2 regions of the Pedococcus sp. P2_E5 genome follow, and region 2 is predicted to be linked to the other one. Evidence: predicted binding sites of a transcription regulator. Region 2 holds the regulator's gene; the other holds the start of a gene.

Region 1 (6,761 bases), on a different contig from region 2:
GTCCTCGAGCGTGGCGTCGGGGCCGATCGTCACCGGGTTGCTGATCATGCCGGTCTGGGTCCGCTTCACGAGGTCGACCTGGTAGGCCTGGTCCTCGATGGAGAGGTTGCGGTGGAGGATGCCGATGCCACCCTGACGGGCCATCGCGATCGCCATGCGCGACTCGGTGACCGTGTCCATCGCCGCCGAGACGAGCGGGATGCGCAGGGACAGCTCGCGGGTCAGCCGCGCGGTGGTGTCGACGTCAGAAGGGATCACGTCGGTCTCGCCGGGCAGCAGCAGGACGTCGTCGTAGGTCAGACCCAGCTTGCCGAACGGGTCGTGCTCCTCGGGCTCGGGAGCGGACTCGACAGCGGGATCCGGGGCGGGGGCCGCAGCGGACTCCTGCAGGCGCCGACGGTCTTCGAGGTCCACACCAAGGCTCATTGTCCAATCGTAACGGGCGCCGACCCCACCCCCGGACGGACCTCCCGAACCGCCCGAAAGCGGGCCGCCGCGGCTCCGTCCAGCATGCGGGACAACCCGCGTCCGTCCCCGCGGCCTTGAACAAGTCCTTACGTTCCAGCCCTGTTTCCGCAGGTCACAGGGCGGTAGCGTCCCAGACGTGCGGCAGAGTGCCGCGGGGAGAAGAGGCACGACATGGCTGAGTTGTCACGGCTTCCAGGACCCGTAGCCGACTTGTGGGAATGGCAGCTCGACGGTTCGTGTCGCCAGATCAACCCAGAGGTCTTCTTCCACCCCGAGGGCGAACGCGGGCCGGCCCGCCGCTCCCGGGACAGCCAGGCCAAGGAAGTCTGCCTGGCCTGCCCGGTTCTCAAGCAGTGCCGGGAGCACGCCCTGCGGGTTCGCGAGCCCTACGGCGTCTGGGGCGCGATGACCGAGGACGAGCGCGAGGCCTACTACGCCGGCCACGCCGTCCCCGCCGCCAGCTGAGCGACGCCACCAGCTCAGCGACCTAGACTCGGCTGCGTGAGCAGCCCGGTCGAGGTACCCATCCGTGACGAGTCCATTCGGCTCGGGCAGCTGCTCAAGCTCGCGGGCGTCGTCGACGACGGCGCCATGGCGCGGTCGGTCATCGAGCTCGGCGAGGTCACCGTCGACGGCGCGGTCGAGGTCCGTCGCGGCGCCCAGGTGCGCCCCGGCCAGACCGTCGGGTATGCCGGTCAGCGGCTGACCGTGGTCAGCGACGCCTGAGCTCGGAGCTCAGTCGGAGACGACGAGCAGGGCGCGCAGCATGTCGCGGGTCTGGGTGCTGACCGGCCACGAGTCCCTCGCCATCCAGTCGACGGTGAACCGGTCCGCGCAGACGCTGCTGAGCTCGACGAGGCGGTCGTCCTCGGTCGTGCCCCGCACCACGAAGAGGGAGCTGCCCGCCGTGCAGGTGCTGGCAGGGACCAGGCTCGAACCGGCCTTGGCCAGGTCGGCGTTGAGCTGCGCGAGCTGTGGGCCGCCCATGACGCTGGCCCGGATACCGCGGTAGCGCGGCACCTTCGTGAGCATCGGTCGTGGGTGCAGGCACGCAGTGGCCGCCTTCAGCACGGTCCCCCGCGGCAGGCTCGGTGGGGCGACGCTCGGCGCCGTTCGGGTCCTGCCCAGGATCGAGGGGCACCCGAGGAAGGCGGCGCCCGTGTTGCCGGGCCCGGCTCCTTCGTCGGCCGACTGCTCCGCCAGCGCGACGTAGTAGCTCGCCAGAGCCGGCCAGCCGTTGCAGGCCAGACCCTCGTTGGCGTAGGTCGTCATGGTGCCGTCCTTGCCCTGCAGCACCATGCGGAAGGCTGGCCCCTGCGGGAGGTCGGCGCACTCGGCTCCGCTCGTGCGTGGCTGCAGCGTCAGGGCATCGACGGCGAGCGGGACGCTGACAGGGGCGTCGGGCGGCAGCGAGCCCGCCCAGACCGACCCCTCGTCGGTCTGGGCGCACACGAGGACGGCGGCGACGGTGATGCTGAGCGGCTGACTGGGCACGACGGGCGGTGTCGGCGGCCCGAAGGACGTCCGGCAGGCCAGTGCCACCGGTTGCGGCAGCGGCGGGGTCGGGACCACCCCGTCGCCCCCCTGGCGCGAGACCAGCCCCCCGACCACGGCCACCACCGCCAGGCCAGCAGCGGCGAGGGCCCACCCCCGCGCACCGCGCAGCCACCCGGCATACGACCTCGGCGGGTCGACGAGACCGTTGACAGAGGGGTCCTGCGGCGGCAGCCCCGCGAGGGTCGCACGCAGACCCTCCTCGTCGAGGGCGAGCACCGCGCCGACGGTCGCCAGGGCATGCAGGCGGTGGCGGTGCACCGCGGCGACGCCGTCGTCGAGGGCGTCGGCGATCTGGGCCTCGCTGAGGCCGTCGAAGGACCACAGCACGAGGATCGCGCGTTCGCGGCGGGACAACCCTGCGAGCGCGGCGAGCACGACCGCCTTGGTGGGAAGGGGCGAGGCAGTGCTTCGCGGCCCCGGTTCGGCGCGGTCGTCGTGGCTGCGGCGAAGCGGCCGACGCCTCAGGTAGCTCGCCATCAGCGACCTGCGCAGCTCCGCGTCGTAGGACCCGGCGCCGACCTCGGACAGGTGGTGCCACTGCGGCCAGCTCCGGGCGAGCGTGGCGCGGACGAGGGTCTCGGCGCCCCGCTCGTCGCCGACCAGGAGCCACGCGGTCCGCAGCAGGTCGGCGCCCCGCGCCACGACGTACTCGTCGAAGCTGGGGGGTTCGGCGAACCGATCCGCCATGGGCCACCTCGCTCTGCGCCACCCCGCTTCCCGCATCGTATGCCGCGGGAGCGCGACGAAGGCCCGCCCCCCGCAGTGGGAGACGGGCCTTCGTGGGGTATGCCGCGCTGCTCAGGGCCGCGCGTCAGCCGGGTTCCTGGTCAGGAGACTCGGTCAGTGACCGTGGCCGTGACCGTGGCCACCGGCGGACTGGCCGTCCTCGTCTTCCTTCTTCTCCACGACGAGCGTGTCGGTGGTGAGCACCATCGACGCGATCGAGGCGGCGTTGACCAGCGCGGAACGAGTGACCTTGACCGGGTCGATGACGCCGGCCTTGATCAGGTCGCCGTACTCGCCGGTCGCGGCGTTGAGGCCGTTGCCTGCGGTGAGCTCGCGCACCTTGGAGACGGCGACGTAGCCCTCCATGCCGGCGTTCTCGGCGATCCAGCGCAGCGGCTCGGCCGAGGCCTTCTTGACGATCAGCGCACCCGTCGCCTCGTCGCCCTCGAGGTCGAGGTCGTCGATGACGGTGGAGGCGTGGACGAGGGCGGAGCCGCCACCGGCGACGATGCCCTCCTCGATGGCCGCGCGAGTCGCCGAGATGGCGTCCTCGATGCGGTGCTTCTTCTCCTTGAGCTCCACCTCGGTGTGGGCACCCACCTTGATGACGCAGACCCCACCGGCGAGCTTGGCGAGGCGCTCCTGGAGCTTCTCGCGGTCCCAGTCGGAGTCGGTGCGCTCGATCTCGGCCTTGAGCTGGTTGACCCGGCCGGTGACGTCGTCGGGGTTGCCGGCGCCGTCGATGATCGTGGTGGTGTCCTTGGTGACGACGACGCGACGGGCCTGGCCCAGCACGTCGAGGTCAGCCTGGTCGAGCTTGAGGCCGACCTCCTCGGAGATGACCTGGCCACCGGTGAGGGTCGCCATGTCCTGCAGCATCGCCTTGCGACGGTCGCCGAAGCCGGGTGCCTTGACCGCGACCACGTTGAACGTGCCGCGGATCTTGTTGACCACCAGGGTCGACAGCGCCTCGCCGTCGATGTCCTCGGCGATGATCAGCAGCGGCTTGCCGGTCTTGACGACCTTCTCCAGCACCGGCAGGACGTCGGCGATCGCCGAGATCTTGCCCTGGTTGATGAGGATGTAGGCGTCCTCGACCACGGCCTCCATGCGCTCTGCATCGGAGACGAAGTAGGGCGAGATGTAGCCCTTGTCGAACTGCATGCCCTCGGTGAACTCGAGCTCGGTGGTCGCCGTCGACGACTCCTCGACGGTGATGACGCCGTCCTTGCCGACCTTGTCGAACGCCTCGGCGATGGTGGAGCCGATGCTCTCGTCCTGGGCGGAGAGCGCGGCGACCTGGGCGATCTCTTCCTTGCCCTCGATCTCGCGCGCGGTCTCGAGCAGCTTGGCGCTGACGGCCTGGACCGCTGCGTCGATGCCGCGCTTCAGGCTGGCCGGGGCGGCACCTGCGGCAACGTTGCGCAGGCCCTCCTTGACCATGGCCTGGGCGAGCACGGTGGCCGTCGTGGTGCCGTCACCCGCGATGTCGTTCGTCTTGGTGGCGACCTCCTTCGCGAGCTGCGCGCCGAGGTTCTCGTAGGGGTCCTCGAGCTCGATCTCACGGGCGATGGTCACGCCGTCGTTGGTGATCGTGGGGGCGCCCCACTTCTTGTCGATGACGACGTTGCGGCCCTTCGGGCCGAGCGTCACCTTGACCGCGTTCGCGAGCGCGTCAACGCCGCGCTCCAGCGACTTGCGGGCGGAGTCGTTGAACTCCAGCGTCTTAGCCATGAAAGTCCTTCTCTAGCAATCGGGTTCAGGAGGGATTTAAGGCAACGTGCCCTGTATGCCGGCAGGCCGGCATACAGGGCACGTCACTCACGCGGTGCGGATGCTCAGCCGACGATGGCGAGGATGTCGCGGGCGGAGAGGATGAGGTACTCCTCGCCGCCGTGCTTGATCTCGGTGCCGCCGTACTTGCTGTAGATGACCCGGTCGCCGACGGTGACGTCGAGCGGGACGCGGTTGCCGTTGTCGTCGATCCGGCCGGGACCGATCGCGAGGACCTCGCCCTCCTGGGGCTTCTCCTTCGCGGTGTCCGGGATGACGAGGCCAGACGCGGTGGTCTGCTCGGCCTCGACGGACTTGACGACGATGCGGTCTTCGAGCGGCTTGATGGAAACCGACACGATGATGACCTCCCCTTCGGGAATGTCGAAGATGGACAGGTGGATGGTGCTGGTCGTGCTGTGGTGCTCTTGGTACGGAGTTCACGGCCCGGCGGTCGCCGTCGCGGGGATCGACCGACTGGCTGCGTTAGCACTCGGCGAACCGGAGTGCCAACGCAAATCTAGGCTCGCGGTTAGCACTCGGTCAACTCGAGTGCCAGAGTTTGGCGGCGCGTTCGCCACGAGCGGACGAGCGACGCGGGAGCGGACGACAAACCAGTTGCCGAGTGGGGTCGGTCGCGGCAGGGTCAACCGGGTGACCGACACCCCCGAGACTGCCGCGACCGACACCCCCGAGACCTCTGCCGCACTGACCTCTGCCGCGCTGCTGCGGGCGTACGACACCCAGCTGCGGGAAGAGGCGGAGGTGCCCTCGTCCCTGGCCACCGACCGGCTCGGCCCCCTCGTGCTCGCGACGTTCATGGGCGGGCGGGGGTTCGTCACGTATCGCACCCTCGACACCGACGCCGGGGCGGCCACCGAGGACTCGGTCGCACGCCTGGTGGAGCAGGCCGTCCAGCACTACGAGGCAATGCCCGAGATCACCCGGGTCGAGTGGAAGTCCCGGGGCCACGACCACGCTCCGGGCCTGCACGAGGCCCTCGTCGCCCACGACTTCACCCCCGACGAGCCGGAGTCGATCATGATCGGCGAGGCCCACCTGCTGGCCGTCGACGTCGAGCTGCCCGAGGGCGTGGTGGTCCGCCGGGTGACCGACGAGGGCGACGTCCGGGCCATGTGCGCCATGCAGGCCGAGGTGTTCGGCGACGACGAGGACGAGGCCAGGGACCACGCGGACCAGATCCTGCACCGGCTGCGGACTCGCGACGACATGGAGATGTGGGTGGCCGAGCACGACGGCCGGATCGTCAGCGCCGGGCGCCTCGAGCCGGTCGCGGGCACCGAGTTCGCCGGTATCTGGGGCGGCGCGACCCGACCCGAGTTCCGCGGACGGGGGATCTACCGGGCCCTGACGGCCGCCCGGGCCCGCTCGGCCATCGGCCACGGGAAGCGCTACATCAACAGCGACTCGACCGAGTTCTCCAGGCCGATCCTCGAGCGCTCCGGCTTCGTCAAGGCCTCCACGACCACGCCCTACGAATGGCGCCGCGGCTGAACCGGGCACAACCAGACGGCGGTGGCGTGCGTCTGTGTGGATGAGGGCCCGGCCGGGGTCCCAGACACGACCGGGGGGGTCGGCGTCGACGACCCTGGTGCCGAGGCCCAGCCGCGTCGCGATCCTTTCCGACGCGCACGCCACGAGCCACACAGCGGTCGACTTCCACGCACTCGTCGCGGCTCCGGCCGTGACGGCCACGCTCGACAGCGTCGGCACGCTCGATGCCGGCGCGGCACGGCTGGCCGGCACCTACTCGTGCAGCGGCAGCGGTGCAGTCACCGTGTCGATCGCCGGATCGCTGGCCCAAGGGGCGGATGTCACCGGCATCGCGCTGGGGCCGTCTGCACCCACGAGACGGCGCGCGGCCCGGTCACCCTTTCCTCGGGGGCCTGACGAGCGGTCGCGGGTCCCAGCCCGCGGTCGGGGCGCAGGGACCCGCGACCTCGGCACGCGGCATACGCAACAATGCCCGGCATGGATCTGGCCCTGCTGCGACGGCTGACCACCGGCGAGGGCTGGGGTCTGCTGCAGTCCCTCCCGCCGTACGACGAGTCGGGTGCCCTGGGTCTGCAGCAACGGTTGCGGGCGGCGGGGTTCGACCCCGACCTCGTCGCAGCCGCCCTCAACCAGGCCCGGCTGCGGGCCAAGGCGCACGACAAGTTCGGCGAGTTCGCCCGCGGCATGGTGCTCACCTCCGACGGGCTCGAACAGGCGACCCG
Region 2 (6,761 bases):
AGACCACCCAGGCGATGCCCGTGGCGATGAGGAACGGGATCCCGATCAGCACGAAGGACAGGAGCCCGAAGACCCACAGCGCGATCGTGATGACGATCTGGAAGTTGAGCGCCTGCGCGGCGTGGAACCGGATGAACGGCCCCCGGTCCTTGAACACGAGGAACACGATGAGCGGGCCGAGGAACGGGAAACCCACCATGGCCGCGACGAACGGGGCGATGTGGACGAGCGTGGCCCAGGTCTTCTCGTCCTGCGGCGACATCGGCCGGGGAGCCACGCCGTAGGCCGGCGGGGGCTGGACCGGCGGCTGGTAGTGCGGCTGGTCCTGTGGCTGGTTCGGCGTCGGCGGCTGGTAGCCCGGGGGTGCCTGCGGGGGCACCTGCGACTGCTGCGGCTGCTCTGGTTGGTCGGTCATGGGTTTCTCCGTGGTGAGTGGCTCCGTGGTGGTGCTACACCCAGTGAAACGCATGACGGCCCCCGAAAGTCCGCCTCTCGGGGTGTGGGCAGGGGCGGGTCAGGGACCGTTCAGGGTCGACCCCGAGAGCTCAGTGCCCCGGCTCCGTCACGCTGTATCTAATCTCGCGACTCCGTCACGCTGTATCTAAGCTCGCGACTCCGTCACGCTGTATCTAATCTCGCGACTCCGTCACGAAGTCGATGAGCTCCTCGACGCTGGCCAGCAGGGTTGGCTCGAGGTCGGCGTACGACCGCACCGTCCCGAGGATCTGCTTCCACGCCCGCGCGATGTCGGCCTGGTCGTCGTGCGCCCACCCCAGGTGCGCGCAGATGCCGTGTTTCCACGACTGGCCGCGGGGGATGACCGGCCACCGCGACAGCCCGAGCCGCTCCGGGCGCACGCTCTGCCACACGTCGACGTACGGGTGTCCCAGCACGCGCACGTGCCGGGCATACGGTCCCCGCGCTGCCTGCTGCACGACTCGGTGCTCCTTGGTGCCCGGCAGCAGGTGGTCCACGAGGACCCCCATCCGCCGACCTGGGCCGGGCTGGAAGTCCGCGATCGCCGCGACCAGGTCGTCCACGCCCTCCAGCAGCTCCACGACGACTCCCTCGACCCGCAGGTCGGCACCCCACACCTTCTCGACCAGCTCGGCGTCGTGCCGGCCCTCGACGAAGATCCGCGAGCCGCTGGCCACCTTGGCCCGCGCGCCCTCGACGGTCCTCGACCCGGAGGCCGTGCGCGAGGCCGCGGCGCGTGCGTCGGCCAGCTGGGCACGGGCTGCGGCAGTCGGCGGGGTCAGGATGACCGGGGCGCCGTCGAGCAGGAAGCCCGGGCCCATCGGGAAACCCCTGGTGCGGCCGCGACGGTCCTCGAGGTGCACGACGCGCATCCCACCGGCCTTCTCGACGCGGACCACGGCACCGCACCAGCCGGTCTCGACGTCCTCGACGACCAGGCCGGTCTCGGCCTCCACCTCGCGGGAACGGCCCCGCGGGGGGACCTTCCAGTCACCGGACAGGACATCGGAGCCATAGCGGTCGGACACCGATGCAGGGTATGCCGCGGCGTGGCCTCGACAGCGCGGGCGCGCCGCCCGTGCGGGCAGGACCGGGGAACAACGTAGACTTGGCACTCGCTGAGCCTGAGTGCCAGCCTGTCCGTAGCCGGGCCAGATCGGTCGAAGGAGGTGCCTGATGAGCGAGGAACGTCGACTCGCAGTGCTGCGCGCGATCGTGCAGGACTACGTCCAGACCTCCGAGCCGGTGGGTTCCAAGGCCCTGCTCGACCGGCACCAGCTGGGGGTCTCGGCCGCGACCGTCCGCAACGACATGGCGGCGCTCGAGGAGGAGGGCCTGATCGCGGCTCCGCACACCAGCGCCGGGCGTGTGCCGACCGACGCCGGTTACCGCCTGTTCGTCGACCGGCTGAGCTCGGTCAAGCCGATGACGGCGGCCGAGCGGGCCGCCATCGCCCAGTTCCTCGAGGGCGCCGTCGACCTCGACGACGTGGTGGACCGGACCGTTCGCCTGCTCGCCTCACTGACCCGGCAGGTCGCCGTCATGCAGTACCCGTCGCTGACCCGTTCGACCGTGCGGCACATCGAGTTCGTCGCGATGGGCCCGACCCGCCTGATGGTCGTGCTCATCGTCAACACGGGGCGCGTCGAGCAACGCGTGATCGAGACCAGCCACGACCTCTCCAGCAAGGACGGCGAGGCGACCCTCGGGCTGGTCCGGGCCAAGGTCAACGCCCGCGCCATCGGGCAGCGGCTGGTGGACGCCGCCGCCTCCCTGGCCAGCCTCGCCGACGAGTTCGAGCCGGTCGACCGTGACCTCGTGCGTGCCGTCGTGCGGTCCCTCGACGACGCGCTGGTCGAGGAGCGTGAGGAGCGTGTCGTCCTCGCGGGCACAGCGAACCTCGCCCGCGTCGGCACCGACTTCCCGCTCAGCATCGGCCCGGTCCTGGAAGCCCTCGAACAGCACGTCGTGCTGCTCAAGCTGCTGGGCACGGCACGCGAGACCTCCGACACGGTCTCGGTGCGCATCGGGCACGAGAACCCGTTCGCCGGGCTCCAGTCGACCTCGGTCGTCTCGACCGAGTACGGCTCGGGCTCCGAGCTCGTCGCCGGTCTGGGCGTCCTCGGCCCCACCCGGATGGACTACCCCACGACGATGGCGTCGGTGCGGGCCGTGGCGACCTACGTCTCCCGAATCCTCGCGCAGTGACGCGCGTTCGACCTCGTACCACCGACCGTCACCCCGGTGACACCAAGGACATTCGTTGAACGACTACTACCAGGACCTGGGTGTGTCCCGGGACGCCAGCCCCGAGGACATCAAGCGCGCGTATCGCAAGAAGGCGCGGACGCTGCACCCGGACGTCAACCCGAGCCCTGAGGCCGAGGAGCAGTTCAAGAAGGTCTCGCAGGCCTATGACGTGCTCTCCGACGCGGACAAGCGGCGGTCCTACGACATGGGGTCCGACCCCTACGCCGGGGGCGCTGCCGGGTTCGGCCAGGGCTTCTCGTTCAGCGACATCATGGACGCGTTCTTCGGTGCCGGGGCAGGTCAGGCCCAGCGGGGTCCGAGGTCGCGTCAGCGGCGCGGCCAGGACGCCCTCATCCGGCTCGACATCGACCTCGGCGACGCCGTGTTCGGTGCCGAGAAGGAGCTCGCCATCGAGACGGCCGTGGTGTGCGCCACCTGTCACGGTGACGGCGCGCAGCCGGGCACCTCTCGCCGCACCTGTGACGTGTGCGGCGGTCGCGGCGAGATCCAGCAGGTGCAGCGCTCGTTCCTCGGCCAGGTGATGACGACCCGTCCCTGCGCCACCTGCCAGGGCTACGGCGAGGTACTCGTCAGCCCGTGCTTCGAGTGCTCGGGTGACGGCCGGGTCCGCACCCGACGCACCCTCAAGATCAAGGTTCCTGCCGGGGTGGACACGGGCACCCGCATCCAGCTCGCCGGCGAGGGTGAGGTCGGCCAGGGCGGCGGGCCCGCTGGAGACCTCTACGTGGAGGTGGCGGTGCGCCCGCACCAGACCTTCCAGCGGCGTGGCGACGACCTGCACTGCACCGTCGAGCTGCCCATGACGGCCGCAGCCCTCGGCACCACCGTCAAGCTCGACACCTTCGACGGCAGCAACGAGCTCGAGATCAAGGCAGGCACGCAGCCCGGCGACGCGATGACGCTGCGTGGCCTCGGGGTCACGCACCTGCGCGGCACCGGCCGCGGCGACCTCATCATCCACGCCAACGTGCAGACCCCGACACGCCTCGACGAGCAGCAGGAAGAGCTGCTCCGCCAGCTGGCCACGCTGCGCGGTGAGGAGCACCCGGCAGGGCGGCTGTCGCCGGCCCACCCCGGGCTCTTCGGCAAGCTCCGCGACGCGTTCAAGGCCAAGTAGCAAGGTCCTCCCGCCGTGACCCTGCCGCTGTTCCTCGTCGAACCAGCCGTCCTCGTCGGGGCCGCTGCGGGCAGCCACCTGGTGCTCGATGGTCCCGAGGGCCGGCACGCCGCGACGGTCCGCCGGATCGCGGCGGGGGAGCAGGTGATGCTCGCCGATGGCGGCGGCCTGCGGGTCACCTGCACGGTGCTGGGGGCCGGCAAGGCCGAGCTCGACCTCACCGTCGTCAAGGTATGCCGCGAGCCCGAGGTCGTGCCCCGGTTCGTCCTCGTGCAGGCCCTGGCCAAGGGCGACCGTGACGACCAGGCGATCGAGGCGGCGACCGAGTTCGGGGTCGACGAGGTGGTGCCCTGGCAGGCCTCACGAAGCATCGTCCAGTGGCGTGGTGACCGTGGCGACAAGGCCCGGCGCAAGTGGGAGTCGACCGTCGCCGCGGCGGCCAAGCAGTCCCGCCGCGCCCGCGTACCGGTCGTCGCAGAGCTGGTCTCGACCAAGACCCTCGCGGCGCGCATCGGCGGCGCCGCGGCGGCATACGTGCTGCACGAGGACGCGACCCGACCCCTGGCGGGGCAGGCGCTCCCGACCGACGGCGACGTCCTCGTCATCGTCGGCCCGGAGGGCGGCATCACCGCCGAGGAGGTCACGGCGTTCGAGGCTGCGGGTGCGCTGACCGTGCGCCTGGGCGACACGGTGCTGCGGTCCTCCAGCGCCGGGCCGGCTGCGCTCGCCGTGCTGAGCGCCGCCGGCCGCTGGCGCTGAGGCGGCCTAGCGGACCGAGAAGGACACGACCTTCTCTGCCACGATCTTGTCGCCGCCTTGCATGCTCGGCTCGAAGACCCGGATCGAGTAGTCGCCCGCCGTGAGCCTGCCGAGGTCGATGGAGTACGTGCCCTGCATGGGGCCTCCGATCGAGGCGGTGGTGTGGCCGGCCTTGACCTTGGTGCTGCCGCGCCTGAGCTCGTAGCTGACGTTGGCCTCGAACACGATGGCCAGGCCCTGGACGACGACCGGCTTGGCCACCGGGAGAACCTGGTCCCGAGACGGTGACGTGACCCAGATCGGGGCGACGTCCTCGTAGAGCCGGTCCGACGGCGGCCTGGTGAACGTCTGGTCGGTCGAGATCGAGCCGAACAGGGTGGTCGACCCGTCGGCAACCTCGAACCGCACGGGGGAGGTCTGCTGGATCGCGGCCTGCGCGGTCCACACGAGCTCCTGGACGGCGAGCCGCTTGTTCTCGTCACCGACGACGGCGTCCTTGGAGCCGCCGTTGGCCAGGTGGACGGTGATCAGCGTGTCGGTCACGGTCACGTCGCCGATGGTCTGTCCGGACCACGGCTGGAGGTAGCCGTCGGTGTTGCTGTAGGGCTGGGCGTTGATGGCCAGCACGAGTGCTGCCTTCGCCCGCTCCGCCGGGGTCGCGCCGGTGGGCAGCTCGCTGCGGATGAAGTCGCGGAACAGCCGGTAGGTGGGCTTGTCGTCCCCGATCGGCCCCAGGAAGTAGACGGGCAGCGACACGGCCTGTGTCGTGGCCGGGCCACTGGTCGACGGCGACGAGGAGGGTGACGTGGTCGGCGTCGTGCTCGCGGACCCGGTGGCGGACTGCGAGGGGCCCGAGGTCTGCGGAGGCGTGATCGTGGGCCCGTCGTCCTGGGCGGACCACCACACGCCACTGATGATCGCGGCCACGGCCGCGGCGGCCGCCAGGGGCATCACCCAGCGCCGGGCACCAGCACCACCGGTCGCGGTCACCGGCCCCGCCTCGTGGGCCTCGTGCAGGATCGTGTCCAGGCGGTGCGAGGGGTGCATCTGCTGGGCGTCCTGGGCCAGGGCCTGGCGCAGCCGCCGCTCGACCTGGTCGAACTCTCCCGGCTCGTAGTCGGGGTGCAGGAAGTCGATGCGGTCACTCATGACGCCGCCTCCATCCGGTCGCGCAGGGTGGCGAGTCCGCGGTGGGCATGGGCCTTGACCGAGCCCGCGGAGATGCCGAGCGCGTCGGCGATCTCGGCCTCGCTCAGGTCGAGGTAGTAGCGCATCGTCAGGACCTCTCTCTGGCGCTGGGGCAGTCGCCCCAGCGCGCTGATCATCGAACTGGTGCTCTCGGACTGGAGTGCGCGTTCCTCGGCGCTGGCCTCGGTGTGCCGTGCGTAGGCCGTGGGCTCACCCTGCTCCCGGGCGACGTACCGCTCCTCGACCCCGCGGTGTCGCAGGCCCGAGCGGGCGCCGTTGACGACGGACCGACGCAGGTAGGCCGCCGCGGCCTGGTGGTCGCGGATCGACTCCCAGCGTCGGTGCACGGCGATGAACGCGTCCTGGACGACCTCCTCGGCCGCGAGGTCGTCGCGCAGCAACAGCCAGGCCAACCGGACCAGCCCGGTCCAGTGGGCGGCATACAGCTCGGCGATCGCCTCGTCGGCCGCTGGCCGGACCTCGCCACGGCGGTCATGCTCTGCCACGCTCAACAGTCTCACGCCCTGATGACGCGCAGCCCCGTCAACCGGTTGACGCGCCGATAGGGTCGGATTCATGGGAACCCCGGCCCCGCGGCACACCGACCCCGACTGCCTGTTCTGCAAGCTCGTGGCGGGCGACATCCCCTCGACCGTGGTGTACGAGGACGAGGCGACCTTCGCGTTCCGCGACCTCGAACCCCAGGCTCCGACCCACGTCCTGGTGGTCCCGCGCCACCACGTGCCGAACGTCGCCGCTCTCGTGCACGAGGCGCCCGAGGACGCCGCGGCCCTGATCCGCGCCGTGGCTGCAGTCGCAGAGCAGGAGGGCATCGCCGACCGCGGCTACCGCTCGGTCTTCAACACGGGCGCCGAGGCCCACCAGACCGTGTTCCACGCGCACGTCCACGTGCTCGGCGGCCGGTCAATGACGTGGCCGCCCGGCTGAG

What was found. Region 2 encodes HrcA, which represses chaperone genes, less so after heat shock. Its sites were predicted from a motif close to TTNGCACTCGNNNNNNNCGAGTGCNAA; they were not measured.
Region 1: the regulator HrcA is predicted to act here: its motif matches at 5,057-5,083, upstream of groES (co-chaperone GroES).

The regions. Positions count from the first base shown of each region.
Region 1 covers NZ_JBFUEP010000002.1:9,272-16,032, reverse strand. The annotation lists gene guaB (IMP dehydrogenase) at 1-426, opposite strand, end outside; gene AC1DVZ_RS00865 (WhiB family transcriptional regulator) at 640-933, shown strand; gene AC1DVZ_RS00860 (RNA-binding S4 domain-containing protein) at 970-1,194, shown strand; gene AC1DVZ_RS00855 (RNA polymerase sigma factor) at 1,204-2,712, opposite strand; gene groL (chaperonin GroEL) at 2,866-4,485, opposite strand; gene groES (co-chaperone GroES) at 4,590-4,883, opposite strand; gene AC1DVZ_RS00840 (GNAT family N-acetyltransferase) at 5,233-6,039, shown strand; gene AC1DVZ_RS00835 (hypothetical protein) at 6,137-6,544, shown strand; gene AC1DVZ_RS00830 (class I SAM-dependent methyltransferase) at 6,517-6,761, shown strand, end outside.
Region 2 covers NZ_JBFUEP010000009.1:78,923-85,683, reverse strand. The annotation lists gene AC1DVZ_RS04765 (DUF4870 domain-containing protein) at 1-415, opposite strand, end outside; gene AC1DVZ_RS04760 (DUF3097 domain-containing protein) at 630-1,505, opposite strand; gene hrcA (heat-inducible transcriptional repressor HrcA) at 1,654-2,685, shown strand; gene dnaJ (molecular chaperone DnaJ) at 2,741-3,865, shown strand; gene AC1DVZ_RS04745 (16S rRNA (uracil(1498)-N(3))-methyltransferase) at 3,881-4,624, shown strand; gene AC1DVZ_RS04740 (Gmad2 immunoglobulin-like domain-containing protein) at 4,631-5,773, opposite strand; gene AC1DVZ_RS04735 (SigE family RNA polymerase sigma factor) at 5,770-6,318, opposite strand; gene AC1DVZ_RS04730 (HIT domain-containing protein) at 6,389-6,760, shown strand.